3 regions of the Streptomyces sp. NPDC001443 genome follow, and region 2 is predicted to be linked to each of the others. Evidence: predicted binding sites of a transcription regulator. Region 2 holds the regulator's gene; each other region holds the start of a gene.
The links. The regulator HrcA, encoded in region 2, represses chaperone genes, less so after heat shock. The targets are predictions, from matches to a motif close to TTNGCACTCNGNNNNNCNGAGTGCNAA.
Positions count from the first base shown of each region.

Region 1: a site for HrcA is predicted at 4,308-4,334, ahead of groL (chaperonin GroEL). Genes of this name have one in related genera too.
Region 3: a site for HrcA is predicted at 2,379-2,405, ahead of groES (co-chaperone GroES). Genes of this name have one in related genera too.

Region 1 covers NZ_JBSFIA010000007.1:117,686-124,901, reverse strand. Annotated here, with positions in the region: gene ACWC24_RS10840 (alpha,alpha-trehalose-phosphate synthase (UDP-forming)) at 1-567, opposite strand, end outside; gene ACWC24_RS10835 (glucosyl-3-phosphoglycerate synthase) at 675-1,619, opposite strand; SAM riboswitch class I at 1,808-1,948, shown strand; gene thrC (threonine synthase) at 1,966-3,249, shown strand; gene ACWC24_RS10825 (MoaD/ThiS family protein) at 3,246-3,521, shown strand; gene ACWC24_RS10820 (cold-shock protein) at 3,952-4,158, shown strand; gene groL (chaperonin GroEL) at 4,495-6,117, shown strand; gene ACWC24_RS10810 (NADH:flavin oxidoreductase) at 6,387-7,216, shown strand, end outside.
Region 2 covers NZ_JBSFIA010000001.1:432,134-439,349, reverse strand. Annotated here, with positions in the region: gene dnaJ (molecular chaperone DnaJ) at 1-998, opposite strand, end outside; gene hrcA (heat-inducible transcriptional repressor HrcA) at 999-2,015, opposite strand; gene ACWC24_RS01825 (MBL fold metallo-hydrolase) at 2,181-2,933, shown strand; gene ACWC24_RS01820 (DUF3097 domain-containing protein) at 2,968-3,774, shown strand; gene hemW (radical SAM family heme chaperone HemW) at 3,989-5,221, opposite strand; gene ACWC24_RS01810 (SpoIIE family protein phosphatase) at 5,287-7,216, opposite strand, start outside.
Region 3 covers NZ_JBSFIA010000008.1:111,069-118,284, forward strand. Annotated here, with positions in the region: gene groL (chaperonin GroEL) at 167-1,789, opposite strand; gene groES (co-chaperone GroES) at 1,925-2,233, opposite strand; gene ACWC24_RS11880 (polysaccharide deacetylase family protein) at 2,512-3,321, opposite strand; gene ACWC24_RS11885 (polysaccharide deacetylase family protein) at 3,318-4,199, opposite strand; gene ACWC24_RS11890 (class I SAM-dependent methyltransferase) at 4,422-5,582, shown strand; gene ACWC24_RS11895 (RNA polymerase sigma factor) at 5,814-7,076, opposite strand; gene ACWC24_RS11900 (YciI family protein) at 7,126-7,216, opposite strand, start outside.

The sequences.
Region 1 (7,216 bases), on a different contig from region 2:
GCGGATGTCGTCCGGCAGCATCCGGAAGTAGTCCGGCGGCGCCCACGGGGTGTGCGAGAAATGGCCGATGCGCAGGTCGGGGCGGAGTTCTCGGAGCATGCCCGGCACCAGCGTCAGGTGGTAGTCCTGGACGACCGCCGTCGCCCCCTCGGCCGCCTCCTCGGCGAGCGCCTCGGCGAACGCGCGGTTGTAGCGCTCGTACGACGCCCACCGGCGCCGGAACTCCGCGTCGAAGACCGGCTCCAGCGGGGTCTGGTACAGCATGTGGTGGACGAACCAGAGCACCGAGTTGGCGATGCCGTTGTAGGCGTCGGCGTGCACGTCGGCCGGGATGTCCAGCATCCGCACGCCCGGCTCGCCCGTGCCGCGCCGCACCGCCTCGCGGTCGCCGTCGGACAGGGCGGAGCACACCCACAGCGCCCCGGCGTCGGGCCCGATGGCCGACAGGCCCGAGACCAGCCCGCCGCCGCCCCTGCGGGCGTGCAGCGAGCCGTTCTCGCGCACCTCGTACGAAACCGGGCCGCGGTTGGACGCGACCAGCACCTCAGCAGCGTGCGTGGAAGCCATACGCCTCAACCTAGCCCGGCCCGGAAACGCTCAAACGTGCGGAAGGCCCCTGACAGTCCGGAAACATTTGTATACGAACCCTTGGGGAACATCACCGCGCGCATCCGTCAGGCCACCTTGCGTGACGCGTACTCGGCGATCTCGGCCATCGGCGGCCGCTCCTCCGTGTCCACGGAGTACGTGCGCGGCTCGAAGCCGTCCCGGCCCCGCTCGAACTGGGTGAGGGAGGGCCGGACCAGATGCCCGCGGGCCATCCGCAGCTGCGCGGTGCGGTAGATGGCGGCGGCCATCCGGCCCAGTGCCTGTCCGTCCTGGTGGCGGTGCTTGCGCACCCCGACGTCCACCTGGGCGAGCGCGTCGAGGCCCACCAGGTGCAGCGAGTCGACCAGCATGCCCAGCTCCACCCCGTACCCGACCGGGAAGGGCAGCTGTTCCAGCAGGGAGCGGCGGGCCGCGTACTCGCCGCCGAGCGGCTGCACGAAGCCGGCCAGCTGCGGCCAGTGCATGTTCAGCAGCGGGCGGGCCATCAGCTCGGTGACCCGGCCGCCCTGGCCCGCCGCCCCGCCGAGCGGGCGGTCGTACATGGCCTTGACGAGGTCGACGTCCGGATCGGTGAGCAGTGGGCCCACGATGCCGGAGACGAAGTCGGAGGAGAACTCCCTCAGGTCCGCGTCGACGAAGCAGACGATGTCCCCGCCGGTGACCAGGAGGGACCGCCACAGCACCTCGCCCTTGCCGGGCACGGCCGGGATGCGGGGCAGGATGGCGTCGCGGTGGACGACCCGGGCGCCCGCGGCCGCGGCCACCGCCGAGGTGCGGTCGGTGGATCCCGAGTCGACGACGACGATCTCGTCGACGAGCGGGACCTGCTGCATCAGGTCGTGCCGGATCACGGCGACGATGTCGCCGACCGTCTCCTCCTCGTTGAGCGCGGGCAGGACGACGGAGACCGACTGGCCCCGGGCGCGTTTCGCGGCGAGGATCTTGTGGAGCGGGCGGTCGTTGACGGACCAGGAGCGGGTGCTCAGCCAGCGCTCGACTTCTTCCAGCACAGCGGCGGCTCCTTCTGCGTTCTGCGTGCTCGCGGCGGGTGGGAGTGCCCGCTGCGACAGCGGTCGACGGTCACGGGCATCTCGCGGTTCGGACGACTCTCTCAACTGTCGGGGCCTTCGGTTACAGTCTTGAACAACGCGGATGACCATCGCATGTCCAGGGTGGCCGACCGCTGAAAACTTCATACCGCTCATCCAGAGGGGCAGAGGGATACGGCCCGATGAAGCCCCGGCAACCCTCCAGTCGGTTTCTCGTTCACGCGAGGCTCCCGGCTCGGGAAGGTGCCAAATCCGTCTCACGGCGAAGTGCGTCGTGAGGAAGATGAGGAGAAAGGGCCTCGCCTCCATGGCTGCGCAGACTGCTGTAAGCACCACGAACCCCGTCGATCTGGGCTCCGCCGCGGCGCTCTCCTGCCGCGAGTGCGGACACCGGGTACCGCTCGGCCCGGTCTTCGCCTGCGAGGAGTGTTTCGGCCCGCTCGAGATCGCCTACGACTTCTCGCGGTACGAGACCGAGGAGCTGCGCAAGCGGATCGAAGCGGGACCCGCGAACATCTGGCGCTACGCGCCGCTGCTGCCCGTCCCCGCGGACGTGGCGGACAAGCCCAACATCAACCCCGGCTGGACCCAGCTCGTCAAGGCCGACAACCTGGCCCGTGAACTCGGTGTCACCGGTGGGCTGTACGTGAAGGACGACTCCGGCAACCCGACGCACTCCTTCAAGGACCGGGTCGTCGCCCAGGCCCTGGAGGCCGCGCGCGCCTTCGGCTTCACCACCCTGTCCTGCTCCTCCACCGGCAACCTGGCCGGCGCCGTCGGCGCCGCCGCGGCCCGCGCCGGTCTGCGCTCCTGTGTGTTCATCCCGCACGACCTGGAACAGGGCAAGGTCGTCATGGCCGCGATCTACGGCGGTGAACTCGTCGGCATCGAGGGCAACTACGACGACGTGAACCGTTTCTGCTCCGAGCTGATCGGCGACCCGGCGGGCGAGGGCTGGGGCTTCGTCAACGTCAACCTGCGGCCGTACTACGCGGAGGGTTCCAAGACCCTGGCGTACGAGATCTGCGAGCAGCTCGGCTGGCGGCTGCCCGACCAGCTGGTCGTCCCGATCGCCTCGGGCTCCCAGCTCACGAAGATCGACAAGGGACTCCAGGAGCTGATCAAGCTCGGCCTGGTCGAGGACCGGCCGTACAAGATCTTCGGCGCCCAGGCGGAGGGCTGCTCGCCGGTGTCCGTGGCCTACAAGGCCGGCCACGACGTCGTACGCCCCCAGAAGCCGGACACCATCGCCAAGTCCCTCGCCATCGGCAACCCGGCCGACGGGCCGTACGTCCTCGACATCGCGCGCCGCACCGGCGGTGCCGTGGAGGACGTGACGGACGAGCAGATCGTGGACGCGATCAAGCTGCTGGCGCGGACCGAGGGGATCTTCGCCGAGACGGCGGGCGGGGTGACGGTGGGCGTGACCCGCAAGCTCATCGAGAACGGCCTGCTCGACCCGAGCCTGACGACCGTCGTGCTGAACACCGGTGACGGCCTGAAGACCCTCGACGCGGTGGCCGGCACCGGTCTGACCGCGACCATCCGCCCGAACCTGGACTCCTTCCGAGAGGCTGGCCTCGCATCATGAGCGTCAACGTCCGCATCCCCACCATCCTGCGCACCTACACCGGCGGCGCCGCGGAGGTGAGCGCCGAGGGCGCGACCCTCGCCGAGGTCATCTCCGACCTGGAGAAGAACCACACCGGCATCGCGGCCCGCGTCCTGGACGACCAGGGCAAGCTGCGCCGGTTCGTCAACGTGTACGTGAACGACGACGACGTCCGCTTCGAGCAGGGCCTCGAGACGGCGACCCCGGACGGCGCGGGCGTCTCCATCATTCCGGCGGTCGCCGGAGGCTGATCATTACCTTCGGTAACCTCGGTTACCGAGTGTTCATCGAATTGCCCCCTCCGCGAGAGAAGCGGAGGGGGCAATTCTGTGTGATTGAGCGCGGTAGAGTTGGGGAACCCGCTCCCGATTCCGGGGTTTGCGACCTTCACCACCTGCCGTACGGACGACGAGAAGTAGCCAAAGTGGGCAGGTGTTTTGCGCCTTTCGTTCCCAATGCCTGGCCCAAGTTGCCCTGGAACAAGGCGAATTGCACATGTTCCGTGAGCCCGTCGTGCCCGGATTTCTCGTCCGATTGACCTGTTGCAGACGGCAGTTGGACAGATACATTCAGCCGCGGTCGACGCGTTCCGGCGCACGCCCCCGTCCCATGGGGGGTGAGGTCTGACCCGGATCCGCGAAGTGTGGATCTGTGCAAGGGCCAGTAATAGGGGAGTTAGGCATGGCTCAGGGCACCGTCAAGTGGTTCAACGCGGAGAAGGGGTACGGCTTCATCGCGGTCGACGGTGGTGCGGACGTGTTCGTCCACTACAGCGCGATCCAGATGGACGGGTACCGCACCCTGGAAGAGGGCCAGCGGGTCGATTTCGAGATCTCGCAGGGTCAGAAGGGGCCGCAGGCGGACATGGTCCGCCTGGCGACCGGCTGAAGCACGCGCCGACTTATTGCAGCGACGTTCTTCTGTTCTTTCGTCGAAGGGCTCGCATCCCCCGGGATGCGAGCCCTTCGGCCTGTCCGGGCACCGCCGCGCGGGACCCGCGGATCACCCGGGGCGCTCGCACTCGTCGGCCGGAGGCGCTTGCACTCGGCAGGGGCGAGTGCTAATCATTGCGTTAGCACTCTGAAGGTGAGAGTGACAACGAGGACCGGGTCGGTGAGGCCCGCAGGCCAAGTGGGGCAAGGAACCACGAGGCGTGCGAGCCGTCCGTCGCGGGCGCCAGCGCGGTCCGGAGCAATCCACCCCAGTCCGGGAGGACCACTTCACATGGCCAAGATCATCGCGTTCGACGAGGAGGCACGGCGCGGCCTCGAGCGCGGCATGAACCAGCTCGCGGACGCCGTGAAGGTGACGCTCGGCCCCAAGGGCCGCAACGTCGTCCTCGAGAAGAAGTGGGGCGCCCCCACGATCACCAACGATGGTGTCTCCATCGCCAAGGAGATCGAGCTCGAGGACCCGTACGAGAAGATCGGCGCCGAGCTGGTCAAGGAAGTCGCCAAGAAGACGGACGACGTCGCCGGCGACGGTACGACCACCGCGACCGTCCTCGCCCAGGCGCTCGTCCGCGAGGGTCTGCGCAACGTGGCCGCGGGTGCCAACCCGATGGCCCTCAAGCGCGGCATCGAGAAGGCCGTCGAGGCTGTCTCCGGCGCCCTGCTCGAGCAGGCGAAGGATGTCGAGACCAAGGAGCAGATCGCTTCCACGGCCTCCATCTCCGCCGCCGACACCCAGATCGGCGAGCTCATCGCCGAGGCGATGGACAAGGTCGGCAAGGAAGGCGTCATCACCGTCGAGGAGTCCCAGACCTTCGGTCTGGAGCTGGAGCTCACCGAGGGTATGCGCTTCGACAAGGGCTACATCTCGGCGTACTTCGCCACCGACATGGAGCGGATGGAGGCGTCGCTCGACGACCCGTACATCCTGATCGCCAACTCCAAGATCGGTTCCGTCAAGGACCTGCTCCCGCTCCTGGAGAAGGTCATGCAGTCGGGCAAGCCGCTGCTGATCATCGCCGAGGACGTCGAGGGCGAGGCCCTGTCGACCCTGGTCGTCAACAAGATCCGTGGCACCTTCAAGTCCGTCGCCGTCAAGGCCCCGGGCTTCGGTGACCGCCGCAAGGCGATGCTGAACGACATCGCCATCCTCACCGGCGGCGAGGTGATCTCCGAGGAGGTCGGCCTCAAGCTGGAGAACGCGACCCTGGACCTCCTGGGCCGCGCCCGCAAGGTCGTCATCACCAAGGACGAGACCACGATCGTGGACGGGGCCGGCTCCGCCGACCAGGTCCAGGGCCGGGTCAACCAGATCCGCGCCGAGATCGAGAACTCGGACTCGGACTACGACCGCGAGAAGCTCCAGGAGCGCCTGGCGAAGCTGGCCGGCGGCGTGGCCGTCATCAAGGCCGGTGCCGCCACCGAGGTCGAGCTCAAGGAGCGCAAGCACCGCATCGAGGACGCCGTCCGCAACGCGAAGGCGGCCGTCGAGGAGGGCATCGTCGCCGGTGGTGGCGTGGCCCTGCTCCAGGCCTCCGCGGTGTTCGAGAAGCTCGAGCTCTCGGGTGACGAGGCGACCGGCGCCAACGCCGTGAAGCTCGCCCTGGAGGCCCCGCTGAAGCAGATCGCCGTCAACGGTGGTCTCGAGGGCGGCGTCGTGGTCGAGAAGGTCCGCAACCTGACCGTGGGCTGGGGTCTGAACGCGGCCACCGGTGAGTACGTCGACATGATCGCCGAAGGCATCATCGACCCGGCGAAGGTGACCCGCTCTGCCCTGCAGAACGCCGCCTCCATCGCCGCGCTGTTCCTCACCACCGAGGCCGTCATCGCCGACAAGCCGGAGAAGGCCGCGGCCCCGGCCGGCGGCGGCATGCCGGGCGGTGACATGGACTTCTGATCGACCTCTGGTTGATCCACGTCCTTACCGAGGGCGGTACCTCCCGACGACGGGGGGTACCGCCCTCGGGCATTTCCCGGTCCGGCCGGTCCGGGCCCGCGTCCCCGCCCGCGCTGCGGCGGACCGGCGTCCGGTGCGTGTCCGGGATCACAGAACACGGTGACGGTGGCCGGAATGCGTCGGGGGCGCGGTGCCGTTGAGGTAGGCACGCGTTATATGCGTATGCACATACCGTCCGGTCTATCGTCACTTCGCGAGGAGCCCCCCACGTGAGCGTCACCGAGTCCGCAGTCTCCCGTGCGGCCGAGATCCTGTCCCGGCCCGTCGACATCAACGGCCTCACCGTCCCCAACCGCATCGTGATGGCGCCGATGACGCGCGAGTTCTCCCCGGGAGGGGTCCCGGGCGAGGACGTGGTGTCGTACTACGCCCGCCGCGCCGCCGCGGGCGTCGGCCTGATCGTCACCGAGGGGACGTACGTCGGCCACGACTCGGCCGGTTACAGCGACCGGGTACCGCGGTTCCACGGCGAGGAGCAGCTCGCGGGCTGGTCGAAGGTCACCGAGGCCGTGCACGCGGCGGGCGGGACGATCGTGCCGCAGCTGTGGCACATCGGCATGGTGCGCCGCCCGGGCCAGCCGCCGTTCGCGGACGCCCCGCCGGTCGGCCCCTCCGGCCTCTACAAGGAGGGCGCCGAGGTCACCGGACGGGCCATGACCCAGCAGGACCTGGACGACGTCGTCGAGGCGTTCGCGAAGGCGGCGGCCGAGGCCGAGCGCATCGGCTTCGACGGGGTCGAACTGCACGGCGCCCACGGCTATCTGATCGACCAGTTCCTGTGGGCGGGCACCAACCGCCGCACCGACGCCTACGGCGGCGACCCGGTGGCCCGGACGAAGTTCGCCGCGGAGATCGTCGCCGCGGTGCGCGCGGCCGTCTCGCCCCGGTTCCCCGTCATCTTCCGCTACTCGCAGTGGAAGCAGCAGCAGTACGACGCCCGGCTCGCCGAGACCCCGCAGGAGCTGGAGGCGCTGCTGGCCCCGCTCGCCGCGGCCGGTGTCGACGCCTTCCACGCCTCCACCCGCCGCTACTGGCTCCC
Region 2 (7,216 bases):
GTCTGGACCTCGACATGGACGATGAGGTCGCCCCGGCCGCCGCCGCGCAGGTGGGTGACGCCACGGCCGTGCAGCGGGATCGACTGGCCGGACTGGGTGCCGGGCCGGATGTCGACCTCCTCCATGCCGTCCAGCGTCTCCAGCGGCACCTTCGTGCCGAGGGCCGCCGCCGTCATCGGGATCGTGACCGTGCAGTGCAGGTCGTCGCCGCGCCGCTGGAAGGTGGAGTGCGGCAGCTCGTGGATCTCGACGTAGAGGTCACCGGCCGGACCGCCACCGGGACCGACCTCGCCCTCGCCGGCCAGCTGGATCCGCGTGCCGTTGTCGACACCGGCCGGGATCTTCACCGTCAGCGTCCGGCGGGAGCGCACCCGGCCGTCGCCCGCGCACTCGTGGCACGGGTTGAGCACGACGGTTCCGAAGCCCTGGCACTGGGGGCAGGGCCGGGACGTCATGACCTGGCCGAGGAAGGACCGCGTGACCTGCGAGACCTCACCGCGACCGCGGCACATGTCGCAGGTCTGCGGGGTCGTGCCCGGCGCCGCGCCCTCACCGTTGCAGGTGGCGCAGACGATCGCCGTGTCGACCTGGATGTCCTTCGTGGTGCCGAAGGCCGCCTCGTCCAGCTCGATCTCCAGCCGGATCATGGCGTCCTGGCCCCGGCGGGTGCGCGAGCGCGGTCCGCGCTGCGACGCCGTGCCGAAGAACGCGTCCATGATGTCGGAGAAGTTGCCGAAGCCGCCCGCCCCGAAGCCGCCCGCCGCGCCGGCGCCGCCGGACTGGGAGAGCGGGTCGCCGCCGAGGTCGTAGACCTGCTTCTTCTGCGGGTCCGACAACACCTCGTAAGCGGCGTTGATCTCCTTGAACCGCTCCTGGGTCTTCGGATCGGGGTTCACATCCGGATGCAGCTCGCGCGCGAGCCGCCGGAAGGCCTTCTTGATCTCTTCCTGCGACGCGTCGCGGCGCACGCCGAGAACGGCGTAGTAGTCCGTGGCCACTCAGGACTCCGCCAGGATCTGTCCGACGTACCGTGCCACTGCGCGTACCGCTCCCATCGTTCCCGGGTAATCCATGCGAGTCGGTCCGACCACGCCGAGCTTGGCGACCGCCTCGTTGCCCGAACCGTAGCCGACCGAGACCACCGAAGTGGAGTTGAGTCCCTCATAGGCGTTCTCATGACCGATCCGCACCGTCATGCCCGAATCACCGGCCTCACCAAGCAACTTGAGAAGCACGACGTGCTCCTCCAGCGCCTCGAGGACCGGGCGGATCGTGAGAGGGAAGTCATGTCCGAAGCGGGTCAGATTGGCGGTGCCGCCGATCATCAGCCGCTCCTCGTTCTCCTCGACGAGCGTCTCCAGCAGGGTGGAGAGCACCGTCGAGACCGTACCGCGGTCGTCCGCCTCGAACGCGTCCGGCAGATCCTCCACGAGCCGCGGCACGTCCGCGAACCGGCGGCCCGCGACCCGGCTGTTCAGCCGCGCCCGCAGATCCGCCAGGGAGGTCTCGCCGAACGGCGCCGCGCAGTCGACCACGCGCTGCTCGACCCGGCCGGTGTCGGTGATCAGCACCAGCATCACCCGCGCGGGCGCCAGCGACAGCAGTTCCACGTGCCGCACGGTCGACCGGGTCAGCGACGGGTACTGCACGACGGCGACCTGCCGGGTCAGCTGCGCGAGCAGCCGTACGGTACGGGCCACCACGTCGTCGAGGTCCACGGCCCCGTCGAGGAAGTTCTGGATCGCGCGCCGCTCGGGCGCCGTCATCGGTTTGACGCCCGCGAGCTTGTCGACGAACAGCCGGTAGCCCTTGTCGGTGGGGATCCGCCCCGCACTGGTGTGCGGTTGGGCGATGAACCCCTCGTCCTCCAGGGCCGCCATGTCGTTGCGCACCGTCGCCGGGGACACGCCGAGGTTGTGCCGCTCGGTGAGGGCCTTGGAGCCCACCGGCTCCTCGGTGCCGACGTAGTCCTGGACGATCGCGCGCAGCACCTGAAGCCTGCGTTCGCTCAGCATCTCGCGCACACCTCCAGAATGTCGTCCCCTGATGCCTGCCGCCTGGCACTCTGCGCGCGCGAGTGCCAACGGTCCCCGGGTCAGTGTACGGCCGTGGGGTACACCCCGGGCAAGGCTGGGCCTGCGACGTCGCACCGGGGCGGCTTCCACCATTAGCGTCGCGGCATGACGGTGACTTGGGAAGAGCTGGGGTGGGAACGGCTGGCCGAGGGGGTCGGGCGGTGCCGGCTGCCGGTGTGGGACTGCACGGTGGGGCTGGTCCTGGGGGAGGGGGGCGCACTGTTGGTCGACGCCGGGTCGAGCCTCGCCGAGGGCGCCCGGTTGCGCGAGCAGGCGGAGGCCCTCGCGGGCGGCCGTGTGGGTTTTCTCGCACTCACCCACCCGCACTTCGACCACGCCTTCGGGGCGGCGGTGTTCGCGGACGCGATCGTACTGGGGGCGGCGGGCCCGGCGGGACCCGACGCGGGGGCCGTCCCGTGGAGCGCCTCCTTCATGGCGGAGCGCGAGGCGATGCGCGCGGACGCGGTGCGCAACGGCCTCGACCCCCGGGCCGCGCAGGAGGCCGCCGACGCGCTGACGCACCCGCACCACCCCGTATGGGGCACCCGGCAGCTGCCGCTGGGCGGCAGCCTGCGGGTCCTGCTGGCCGAGGTGGGCCCGGGACACACCGCCCGGGACCTCGCGGTGGTGGTGCCGGGCGATCCGACAGTGGTGTTCTGCGGCGATCTGGTCGAGGAGTCCGGCGAGCCGCAGGCGGGAGACGACGCCGTGCCGTCGCGCTGGCCCGCGGCCCTGGACCGGCTGCTGGAGCTGGGCGGCGAGGACGCGCGGTACGTGCCCGGTCACGGGGCGGTGGTGGACGCGGCCTTCGTCCGTGCGCAGCGGGACGCGCTCGCAAAGCGCTTCGGCGTGTCGTGAGCCCTGTCCGACGGCTTCTCCTATCGTCGTCCGAATGCGCCAGTACTCACCCGACCTGACCCCGCCGTGGAAGAAGCCGACGCCGGCGCCGGAGGTGCCCGCCGAGCCCGGTCTGGTGGTCGAGGAGCCCGGGACGGGCTTCTGCGGGGCGGTGATCGGCTGCGAGGCGGGCACGGTGACGCTGGAGGACCGCTTCGGCAGGCACCGGGTGTTCCCGCTGGAGCCTCGGGGGTTCCTGCTGGAGGGCCGGGTGGTGACGCTCGTGCGGCCGTCCTCGGGCGGTCCGCGACGCCCCGCCCGTACGGCGTCCGGCTCCGTCGCCGTACCGGGCGCACGCGCGCGGGTGGCGCGCGCCGGACGCATCTACGTGGAGGGCCGGCACGACGCCGAGCTGGTCGAGAAGGTGTGGGGCGACGACCTGCGGATCGAGGGCGTGGTCGTGGAGTACCTGGAGGGCGTCGACGACCTGCCGGCGATCGTCGCCGAGTTCTCCCCCGGCCCGGACGCCCGCCTCGGCGTCCTGGTGGACCATCTGGTGCCGGGCTCCAAGGAGTCCCGGATCGCCGCGTCGGTGACGAGCGAGCACGCGCTGGTGGTGGGCCACCCGTACATCGACATCTGGGAGGCGGTGAAGCCGTCCTCGCTGGGGCTCGAAAGCTGGCCGAGGGTGCCGCACGGCCAGGACTGGAAGACGGGCGTGTGCCGGGCTCTGGGCTGGCCCTCGGACAACACGGGCGCGGTGTGGCAGGCGATCCTGAAGCGGGTCGGGTCCTACAAGGACCTGCAGCCGGAGCTGCTGGGATGTGTCGAGCGTCTCATCGACCATGTGACCGTGCCCTGACGCGTGCCGCGCCGTTGACCCGCCGGACCGGTCGACCGCTCTCCGCCCGCACCTGCGGACCGCCTCCGCGCGGAGGCGGTCCGTCGATCGGTTCGTCCACAGGGCCGACCGTCCGTCCACAGGGCCGACCGTCCGTCCACAGGGCCGACGGTTCGTCCACACGGTCGAGCAGGTCGCGCTCCCCGCTGTCGCACGGGGTGCCCCTTCAGGCCGCTCAGTCCACCAAGTCCCGCACCACCGCGTCCGCCAGCAGCCGTCCCCGCAGCGTCAGCACGGCCCGTCCGTCGTCGTACGCCTCCCGCACCAGCAGCCCGTCCGACAGCGCCCGGCGCGACGCCTCGAGTCCCTCCTCCTTCAGCAGCCCGAGCGGCACCCCCTCCAGCAGCCGCAGCTCCAGCAGGATCCGCTCCACCCGCCGGTCCTCGTCCGCCAGGACCTCGCGTCCGGCCCCCGGCGACCGCCCGGACGCCAGCGCCGCCGCGTACGCCCCCGGGTGCTTGACGTTCCACCAGCGCACGCCGCCGACGTGGCTGTGCGCGCCGGGGCCCGCGCCCCACCAGTCGGCGCCCCGCCAGTACAGCTCGTTGTGCAGGCAGCGGGCCGCCTCCGAGGTCGCCCAGTTCGACACCTCGTACCAGCCGAAGCCCGCCGCAGACAGCGTCTCCTCGGCGATCAGATAGCGGTCCGCGTGGACGTCGTCGTCCGTCATCGGGACCTCGCCGCGCCGGATCCGACGGGCGAGCTGCGTGCCCTCCTCGACGATCAGGGCGTACGCCGACACATGGTCGGGACCGGCCCCGATCACCGCGTCCAGCGACGCCCGCCAGTCGTCGTCCGACTCGCCCGGGGTGCCGTAGATCAGGTCGAGGTTGACGTGCTCGAAGCCGGCCGCGCGCGCCTCCGCGACGCACGCCTCGGGCCGTCCCGGGGTGTGCGTACGGTCCAGGACCTTCAGCACGTGCTGCCGCGCGCTCTGCATGCCGAACGAGATCCGGTTGAAGCCGCCCGCACGGAGCGTGGCGAGGTAGTCCGGGTCGACGGACTCGGGGTTCGCCTCCGTGGTCACCTCCGCGTCCGGCGCGAGGCCGAACTCGTCGCGGATCGCCCCCAGCATCCGGACGAGGTCTCCGGCCGCGAGCAGCGTGGGCGTGCCGCCGCCGACGAACACCGTACGGACCTCGCGCGGGTCGTCGCCGAGGACCTTGCGGGCCAGGCGGACCTCGTCGATCAGGGTGTCGGCGTAGTTGTCGCGGGAGGCGAGGACGCCGCCGGTGCCGCGCAGTTCGGTCGCCGTGTAGGTGTTGAAGTCGCAGTAGCCGCAGCGGGTCGCGCAGTAGGGGACGTGCAGGTAGAACCCGAGGGGGCGGTCGGCGGCCCCGGCGAGCGCGGGCGCGGGCAGCGCGCCGTCGTCGGGGACGGGCTCGCCGTCGGGGAGTGCGGAAGGCATGTGCTCCATTGTCCCGCACGTTCACCGGGCCCCCGGGCCCGTCGCCCCGGGGCCTGTCCCCGGGGCTATTCCGCCTGGAGCACCAGCAGCGCCAGGTCGTCCTCGGGCGGGTGCCCGCCGAACTCGTGCACCAGCCCTATGATGCGCTCCGCGATCAGCTCGGCGTCCAGCCCCGCGCAGCCGGCCAGCGCGACCGCGAGGCCGTCGCCGTCGTCGAACTGCCGGGAGCCGGAGCGCCGCTCGGTCACCCCGTCGGTGACGCACAGCAGGCTGTCGCCGGGGCGCAGCTCGAACGTCTCGCTGGTGTACGTCTCGTCCTCGACGACGCCGAGGAGGGTCTGTGGCCGGGCGACCGTGCGGACGTCGCCGTCGGGTCCGAGGAGCAGCGGCAGCGGGTGTCCGGCGGAGGCGAGGGTGCAGCTCAGGCCGCCGTCGAAGGGGGCGAGCTCGCCGTAGAGGAGCGAGAGGAACCGGGTCTGCGGGCCGTCACCGGGGGCGGTGGGGCCGACGAGGGCGCGGGCGGAGGCGTCCGCGGCCTCGGTGGCGTCGTCGAGGAGGAGCTGGTTGAGGCGGTCCAGGACGTCGGCGACGCCATAGCCTTCGCGGGCCAGCAGCCGCAGCCAGGGCCGGGCCAGGCCGATCACCACGGCCGCCTCGGGACCCTTGCCCTGGACGTCGCCGACGGCGAAGCACCAGCGGCCGTCGCCGGCCGGGAAGAGGTCGTAGAAGTCGCCGCTCGGTCCGCCCTTGTCCCGGGGCTCGTAGACGAGGGCGCTGCGCACCCCGGGGATCTCGGCGACGGCGCCGGGCAGCAGTCCCCGCTGGAGCACGGCGCTGATGGTGGCCTGGCGGGTGTACTGGCGGGCGGCGCCGATGGCCAGCGCCACCCGGCGGCTGAGGTCCTCGACCAGCCCGGTGACCTCGTCGGGGAAGCGGGCGAGTCCGGCCCGGCCGATGACCAGGGTGCCCAGCGGGCGGCCGCCCGCGACGAGACGGTAGGCGAGCGCCGTCCCGTACGACCCGCCGTTCCCGTACGACCCGCCGTTCCCGTACGACTCACGGGTCCCGTGCGACTCGCCGGTCCCGTACGACTCACGGGTCCCGTGCGACTCGCCGGTCCCGTACGACTCGCTGGTCCCGTACGAATCTCCGGATCCGCGGGAAACCGCAGGTCCGTACGGGTCGCCGGATCCGTGCGGATCAGCGGATACGTACGGGTCGCCGGGGCCGTGCGGATCACCGGATACGTACGAGGCGTCGGGTCCGTGGGAGCCGTCCCCGGACCAGGCCACGGCGGGCCAGGGGAACGGGACCGGCCCGGCGGCGATCCCCTCCGACGGCCGGGGCGGGTCCTTCTCCAGGGCTCTGCGCAGTTCCTCGATGACGTTCTCGCTGCCGTGCCAGACCCGGGCCAGCCGTGGTCCGGTGCCCGCCGCCAGGGCGCCGGACCAGCCGCCGCGGCCGGTGGCCTCGTCCTCCAGCCACACCGCGCACCAGTCGGCCAGCCGCGGCACGAGCAACTGGCCGGTGAGTGCGGCGACCAGGTCCTCGTCGAGCTGGCCCGCGAGCAGGTCGGAGGCCTCGGCGAGGAAGGTCAGGGCGCCGCGGCCCAGCCAGTCCCCGTCCCGCTCGGCCCGTTGCGGCTCGGGGGCGAGGATCTCGGCCACGCCGAGGGCGTACGCCGGGGCGCACGCGTCGTCGTACGCCCCGATGTCGTCGAGGGGCTCGAACGGCAGCCGCGCCCACACCGTCTTGGCGCCCCTGCGGTAGGTGACACCCCAGGCCTCCGCGAGCGTGGCGACCAGGCGCAGTCCGCGCCCGTACTCCAGGGTCTCGTACGCCGGTTCGGCGCCGCCGTCGCGCGGGGCCCGTGAGGGGTGCTGGTCGGAGACCTCCACGACGACCGCGCCCGGCGCCACCTCCTCCAGGCCGCACACGAGCTCGACGTCCGTACCGGCGTGGACGACGGCGTTGGTGACGAGCTCGCTGACGACC
Region 3 (7,216 bases), on a different contig from region 2:
CGACGCAAGTGGCCGCGGATGAACTGTGCAGACCCCTCCGGCAGCACTTCGCCCCGCCGCGAGATGTCGCGGCGGGGCGAAGTGGTCGGGCTTGAAGCCGTCGGCGTCAGTCCTGTCGGGTGGACGCCGACGGTGGGTCAGGGCCCGTCCGGGTCACCGGAGTGCGTCAGTGGGAGTGGCCGTGGCCGTGGCCTGCCTCGGCCGGCTCCTCTTCCTTCTTCTCGACGACCAGGGTCTCGGTCGTCAGCAGGAGGGAGGCGATGGAGGCGGCGTTCTCCAGGGCGGAGCGGGTGACCTTCACCGGGTCGATGACGCCGGCCTTGACCAGGTCGCCGTACTCACCGGTGGCGGCGTTGAAGCCCTGGCCCTTGTCGAGGTCGGCGACCTTGGAGGTGATGACGTAGCCCTCCAGGCCGGCGTTCTCGGCGATCCAGCGCAGCGGCTCGACGACCGCGCGGCGGACCACGGCGACACCGGTGGCCTCGTCGCCGGTCTTGTCGAGGTTGCCCTCGAGGACCTTGGCGGCGTGGACGAGCGCGGAGCCACCACCGGAGACGATGCCCTCCTCGACCGCGGCGCGGGTCGCGGAGATGGCGTCCTCCAGACGGTGCTTCTTCTCCTTCAGCTCCACCTCGGTGGCGGCGCCGACCTTGATCACGCACACGCCGCCGGCCAGCTTCGCGAGGCGCTCCTGGAGCTTCTCGCGGTCCCAGTCGGAGTCGGTGTTCTCGATCTCGGCCTTGATCTGGTTGACGCGACCGTGGACGTCCTCGGTCTTGCCGGCACCGTCGACGATCGTGGTGTCGTCCTTGGTGACGGTGACGCGGCGGGCCGAGCCCAGCACGTCGATGCCGGCCTGGTCGAGCTTGAGGCCGACCTCCTCGGAGATGACCGTGGCGCCGGTGAGGATCGCCATGTCCTCCAGCATCGCCTTGCGGCGGTCACCGAAGCCGGGCGCCTTGATGGCGACGGCGTTGAACGTGCCGCGGATCTTGTTGACGACCAGGGTCGACAGGGCCTCGCCCTCGACATCCTCGGCGATGATCAGCAGCGGCTTCGAGGAGTTGGTCTGGATGACCTTCTCCAGCAGCGGCAGCAGGTCCTGGATGGAGGAGATCTTGCCCTGGTTGATGAGGATGTAGGGGTCCTCCAGGACGGCCTCCATGCGCTCCTGGTCCGTCACGAAGTACGGCGACAGGTAACCCTTGTCGAAGGCCATGCCCTCGGTGAAGTCCAGCTCGAGACCGAAGGTGTTGGACTCCTCGACGGTGATGACACCGTCCTTGCCGACCTTGTCCATCGCCTCGGCGATGAGCTCGCCGACCTGCTGGTCCTGGGCGGACAGCGCGGCCACGGCGGCGATGTCGGACTTCTCGTCGATCGGGCGGGCCGAGGCGAGCAGGTCCTCGGAGACGGCCTTGACCGCGGCGTCGATGCCCTTCTTCAGGGAAGCCGGGGAAGCGCCGGCGGCGACGTTCTTCAGGCCCTCGCGCACGAGCGCCTGGGCGAGCACCGTGGCGGTGGTGGTGCCGTCACCCGCGACGTCGTTCGTCTTGGTGGCGACCTCCTTCACCAGCTGGGCGCCGAGGTTCTCGTACGGGTCGTCGAGCTCGACCTCGCGGGCGATGGTCACGCCGTCGTTGGTGATGGTCGGGGCGCCGAACTTCTTGTCGATGACGACGTTGCGGCCCTTGGGGCCGATCGTCACCTTGACCGTGTCGGCAAGCTTGTTGACGCCGCGCTCGAGGGCGCGACGGGCGTCCTCGTCGAACTTCAGGATCTTCGCCATGGGAGCGTTTGCCCTCTCGGAAATCTCGAGGTGAATCAGGGTGAACGACTGCGCCCCCGACGCCCGGCTGATTAATGGTCGCGGGGGCCAGGGGCGCAGTTCAAATACAAAGCGCTTCGCGAGGAAGCGAGGTGACTACTTCTCGATGATCGCGAGGACGTCGCGAGCCGAGAGGACGAGGTACTCCTCGCCGTTGTACTTCACCTCGGTGCCGCCGTACTTGCTGTACAGCACGATGTCGCCGGTCTTGACGTCGAGCGGAAGACGCTCGCCGTTCTCGAAGCGGCCCGGGCCCACGGCCAGGACGACGCCCTCCTGGGGCTTCTCCTTGGCAGTGTCCGGGATGACCAGGCCAGAGGCCGTGGTCTGCTCGGCGTCCAGCGGCTGGACCACAATGCGGTCCTCGAGCGGCTTGATGGCAACCTTGGAGCTGGTGGTCGTCACGATCCGACCTCCCCCTTCGGAGATCTCACGGGGTTAACTGTCTGAGGTGGCGACCAGGTGGATCCGTCGTCGCGGGTGCCGGACCTGCCCGTCGCGTGTTGGCACTCTCCAGGGAGGAGTGCCAGAGCCGAGACTATGACCGCGATTAGCACTCGGTCAAGCGGAGTGCCAATTGCGGACGGCGCGGCGTGATTTTTCGCGCCCGGCCGACGGCGATCCGGGGCTCGGCGGCGCGGGGTCCGGTGGGCGGTGCGCGCGGCCGGACTACAGGTAGTCGACTACAGGTAGTCCTCCAGCCGAGCCACCGTCAGTCCCTGTTCCTGGATCCGGCGCAGCAGGTGGGTGGTGCGCCTTCCGAGGCTCGGGGCCTGGGTCTCGTCCGGGCTGATGGCCACGATGTCGCCGGAGAGCAGCCGGTGCGGACCCCGGGCGTACCTCAGGCCGGCCGTGCCCATCGACACCCGCCACAGCACCACCGTCGAGATGCCGCACCCGGCGGCGGCCCGCAGGGTGGCGTGGTCGTACGTCCCGTAGGGCGGCCGGAACAGCCGCGGACGCAGGCCGAAGCGGGTCCTGAGCTTCTCCTGCTGCCCGCAGATCTCGGCACGCTGGCCGCGATAGGGCAGTCCGCGCAGGGAGGGGTGGTCGAGGGTGTGGTTCTGGATGCTCGCACCGACCGAGCGCAGCCGGGCGAAGTGGCCGTACCCCGGTCCGGCGACGCTGTCGGTGAGGAACATGCTGACCGGGAGCCGCAGTTCGCGGACCATGTCGACGAAGCGCGGGTCGCGTTCGGCGCCGTCGTCGTAGGTGAGGAAGACGACCCGGTCGTGGGTCCTGACCCGGTCGACCACCTCGGGCAGGCCCGGTGCGGTGGCGGTGAGCGGCCGGGCCGCCCGCCGGGGGGCCGGGGCCAGCGGGGCCGAGAGACCCCAGTGGCGGTACGCCTGCGGAGCGGCCGGGCCGTGCGGCCGTACCCGCTGCGCCGCCTTCTTGCCCAGCCGTTCGATCGGGTCGACGGACTGGGCGCAGCCGGTGAGCAGCAGCACCGCCGACGCCAGCACTCCCGCGGTCAGTGCCCGCAGCCTCACAGGTAGTCCTCCAGGCGGGCCACCGCGTACCCCTTGTCGGTCACCTTCTTCAGGAACCGGCGGATCATGTCGGGCATGGTGCCCCGCCAGTCGGAGCGGCCCCGGAAGTGGGTCAGGACGATGTCGCCGGGGTGCAGGTCCTGGTCCCACTCGCGGTACTCCCAGTGGTCGGCGAAGACCTCCTCGTCCCAGATCGGGGCGTACTTGATGCCGCAGGCCTTCGCGGCGACCAGGGTGTCCCGGTTGTAGTTGCCGTACGGCGGGCGGAAGACGGTCGGGCGCCTGCCGTACTGACGCTCGATCACGTCCTGCATGCCGCAGATCTCCTGCTTCTGCCGCTCGTACGACAACCCGGGGAGGTAGGGGTGGTGCAGGGTGTGGTTGTCGAGGACCACCCCGTTGCGCTGCATCTTCCTGAAGTAGCCGTAGTCGTCCTTGATCAGGTAGTCGCTGAGGAAGGCGGTGTACGGGATCTTCAGCTCGCTCATCATGCGCAGGAACGCCGGGTCCTTCTCGGCGCCGTCGTCGATGGTGAGGAAGAGGATTTTTTTCTTGGTGGGGATCGTGGTGAAGACCGGGGGCAGGTCCCGCTCCTCCTGGCCGTCGACCTCGAAACCGGCGCGCGCGGTGATCCGCGGCTTCCTCGCGGGTGGCGCCGGGGGCGTCAGCGGGACCGTGGCCGGACCCCAGCGCCGGGCCGCGGCCACCCGTGCCGCGTACTCGGCGCGCAACCGGCCCGCGTAGGCGTCGAGGGCGCGGGCCGGGGGTGCCTGGAGCCCCTGCTGTCCGGGGGCCGGGCGCACCTGGGCGGGCTCGCCGCCCCGGACACAGCCCGAGGCGACGGCGGCGACGGCGAGCACGGCGACACCGCCGCGGATCCGGGAGACCCGGCAGGCGCGGGAGACCCGGCAGGCGTGGGAGACCCGGCAGGCGCGGGAGCCCCGAGAGATCCGGGAGTTCTTCAAAGTCCAAACAAAACCATTTTTTTCAGCTTGTACGACTACTCGCATGATGTCGGATCCTCCCAGCCCACGACCGCCGACCGGGCCCGACACCGCCACCGGAGGCGCGCCGTCCACCGACTGGCCCACAATGAGCCGGTGAACGACCTGCACGCCCTCCTCACGCCCGAAGGCCGCGCCCTCCTCCACGAGGTCCGCGACACCGCCCCGGCCGACGAACTCGCCGTCGCCACCCGGCTCCGCCGCGAGCACCCCGCCGACCTGGTGTCGGCGGCGCTCGGCCAGGCACGCCTGCGGCAGCGGGCGGCGGCGAAGTTCGCGGCCGAGGACGCGCGGCGGATGTTCTTCACGCCCAACGGGGTGGAACAGTCCACCCGGGCGACGGTGGCCGGCTACCGCGCGCGGCGGTTCGCGGAACTCGGCGTGACCTCGGTCGCGGACCTGTGCTGCGGCATCGGCGGCGACGCGATCGCGCTCGCCCGCGCCGGCATCCGGGTCCTGGCCGTGGACCGCGACCCGGTGACGGCGGCCGTGGCGCGCGCGAACGCCGACGCGCTGGGGCTCGCCGACCTGATCGAGGTGCGGGAGGCGGACGTCACGGAGGTGGACGTGTCGTCGTACGACGCCGTCTTCGTGGACCCGGCGCGCCGGGGCGGACGCGGCCGCATCTTCGATCCGGAGGCGTACTCGCCGCCGCTGTCCTGGGCGGTGCGGACGGCCATGGCGGCCCCGCGCGCCGCGCTGAAGGTCGCGCCCGGCATTCCGCACGAGGCCGTGCCCGCCGAGGCGGAGGCCGAGTGGATCTCGGACGGCGGGGACGTGAAGGAGGCGGTGCTGTGGTTCGGGACGAGCCCGGGCGCGGTGCGCTCCACCCTGCTGCCCGGCCCGCGCACCCTGCTCTCCCGCGGTCTGCCCGACCCCGAAGTCCGTTCCGTCGGACGCTACTTGTACGAGCCCGACGGCGCCGTCATCCGTGCCCATCTGGTGGCCGAGGTGGCCGAGGAGGTCGGTGGCGGCCTCGTCGACGAGACGATCGCGTACGTGACGTCGGACGAACTGCGCCCGACGGAGTACGCCTCGGCGTACGAGATCACCGACCAGCTCCACTTCAGCGTCAAGCGGCTGAAGGCGCTGCTGCGGGAGCGGGAGGTCGGGGTGCTGACCGTCAAGAAGCGCGGGTCGGCGGTGGAACCGGAGGAACTGCGCCGCAAGGTCAAACCGCAGGGGCCGAACGCGGCGACGGTGTTCCTCACCCGGGTGGCGGGGGCGCCGACGATGCTGATCGGCCGTCCGGCCTAGGGCCTTCCCGGCGGTGCGCGGGCCGGCGGTCGGCTGCGGGGCCGTCGTGGCCGGTCGCGCAGTTCCCCGCGCCCCTTCAGGGCGGTCGACCGCGCCGTGGGGCTTCAACGTGCCGTCCCGGGCGTCGGCCGGCGGTCGGCTGCGGGGCCGTCGTGGCCGGTCGCGCAGTTCCCCGCGCCCCTTCAGGGCGCCGTCCACCTCAGGGCGTTGTGCCGTCAGGGCGTTGTGCCGTCAGGGTGTGGGTTCGTCTGCTCGGCGTCGTAGCAGCCGTCGTTCGCGCTCGTTGCGGGCCAGGGCGGCCGCCCTGGCGAACTCCGTGCGTGCCTCCGCCGTGCGGCCCAGCCGGGCCAGGAGGTCCCCCCGGACGCTCGGCAGCAGGTGGTAGTCCCGCAGGGCGGGTTCGGCGGCCAGGGCGTCGACGATCTCCAGGGCCGGGGCCGGGCCGTCCGCCATCGACACGGCCACCGCGCGGTTGAGCTCGACGACCGGGGAGGGGGCGCGGACGGCGAGCAGACCGTACAGGGTCGCGATGGCCCGCCAGTCGGTGTCCTCGTAGGTGTGGGCGTGGGCGTGGCAGGCGGCGATCGTGGCCTGGAGGACGTACGGGCCGGGGACGCCGGTGGCGACGGCGTCGGCCCGGGCGAGGGCGTCGACACCGCGGGCGAGGAGCATCCGGTTCCAGCGGCGGCGGTTCTGGTCCTTGAGCAGGATCGGCTCGCCGTCGGGGCCGGTGCGGGAAGCGGTGCGGGAGGCCTGGAACTCCAGCAGGGACGCGAGGCCGTGCGCCTCCGGCTCCTTGGGCATCAAGGCCGCGAGCTGCCGGGCGAGCCGCAGGGCGTCCTCGCACAGCGCCGGGCGCAGCCAGTCGTCCCCGGCGGTGGCCGCGTACCCCTCGTTGAAGATCAGGTAGATGACGTCGAGGACCGAGCCGAGGCGGGCCTCGCGGTCGGGTCCGCTCGGCACCTCGAAGGCGACGTTCCTGGTGGCGAGGGTCCGTTTCGCGCGGACGATGCGCTGGGCGACCGTCGGCTCCGGGGTGAGGAAGGCTCGGGCGATCTCGGCCGTACTCAGCCCGCCGAGCAGACGCAGGGTGAGGGCGGTACGGGCCTCGGCGGACAGCACCGGGTGGCAGGCCGTGAAGACCAGCCGGAGCAGGTCGTCGTCGATGTCGTCCGGGTCGGCGGGCTCCTGCGCCGGTACCGTGGTCTCCAGGTCGCGGCCGATCTCCGCGAGCTTGCGGGCGTAGTTCTCCCGGCGGCGGACCAGGTCGACGGCGCGGCGGCGGGCGGTGGTGACGAGCCAGGCGCCCGGGTTGTCGGGCACCCCGTCCCGCGGCCACTGCTCGAGGGCCGCGACCAGGGCGTCCTGGGCGAGCTCCTCCGCGATGCCGACGTCACGCACGATCCGGGTGGCGGCGGCGATGACGCGGGGGGACTCCAGACGGAAGACGGTCTCGATGGCGCCGCGCGGATCGGCGGGGGGTTGCGAGCTCACAACCCCCCATCGAACACCCCCGCACTGACAAGGCCCAGTGCGGAACCGCTCAGCCCTCGGCGATCTGGCGTACCTCGCAGGTCACCGTCCAGAAGTCCTCGTGCACCTTCAGGAAGCGCTTGGTCCACTCGACGGCCTCG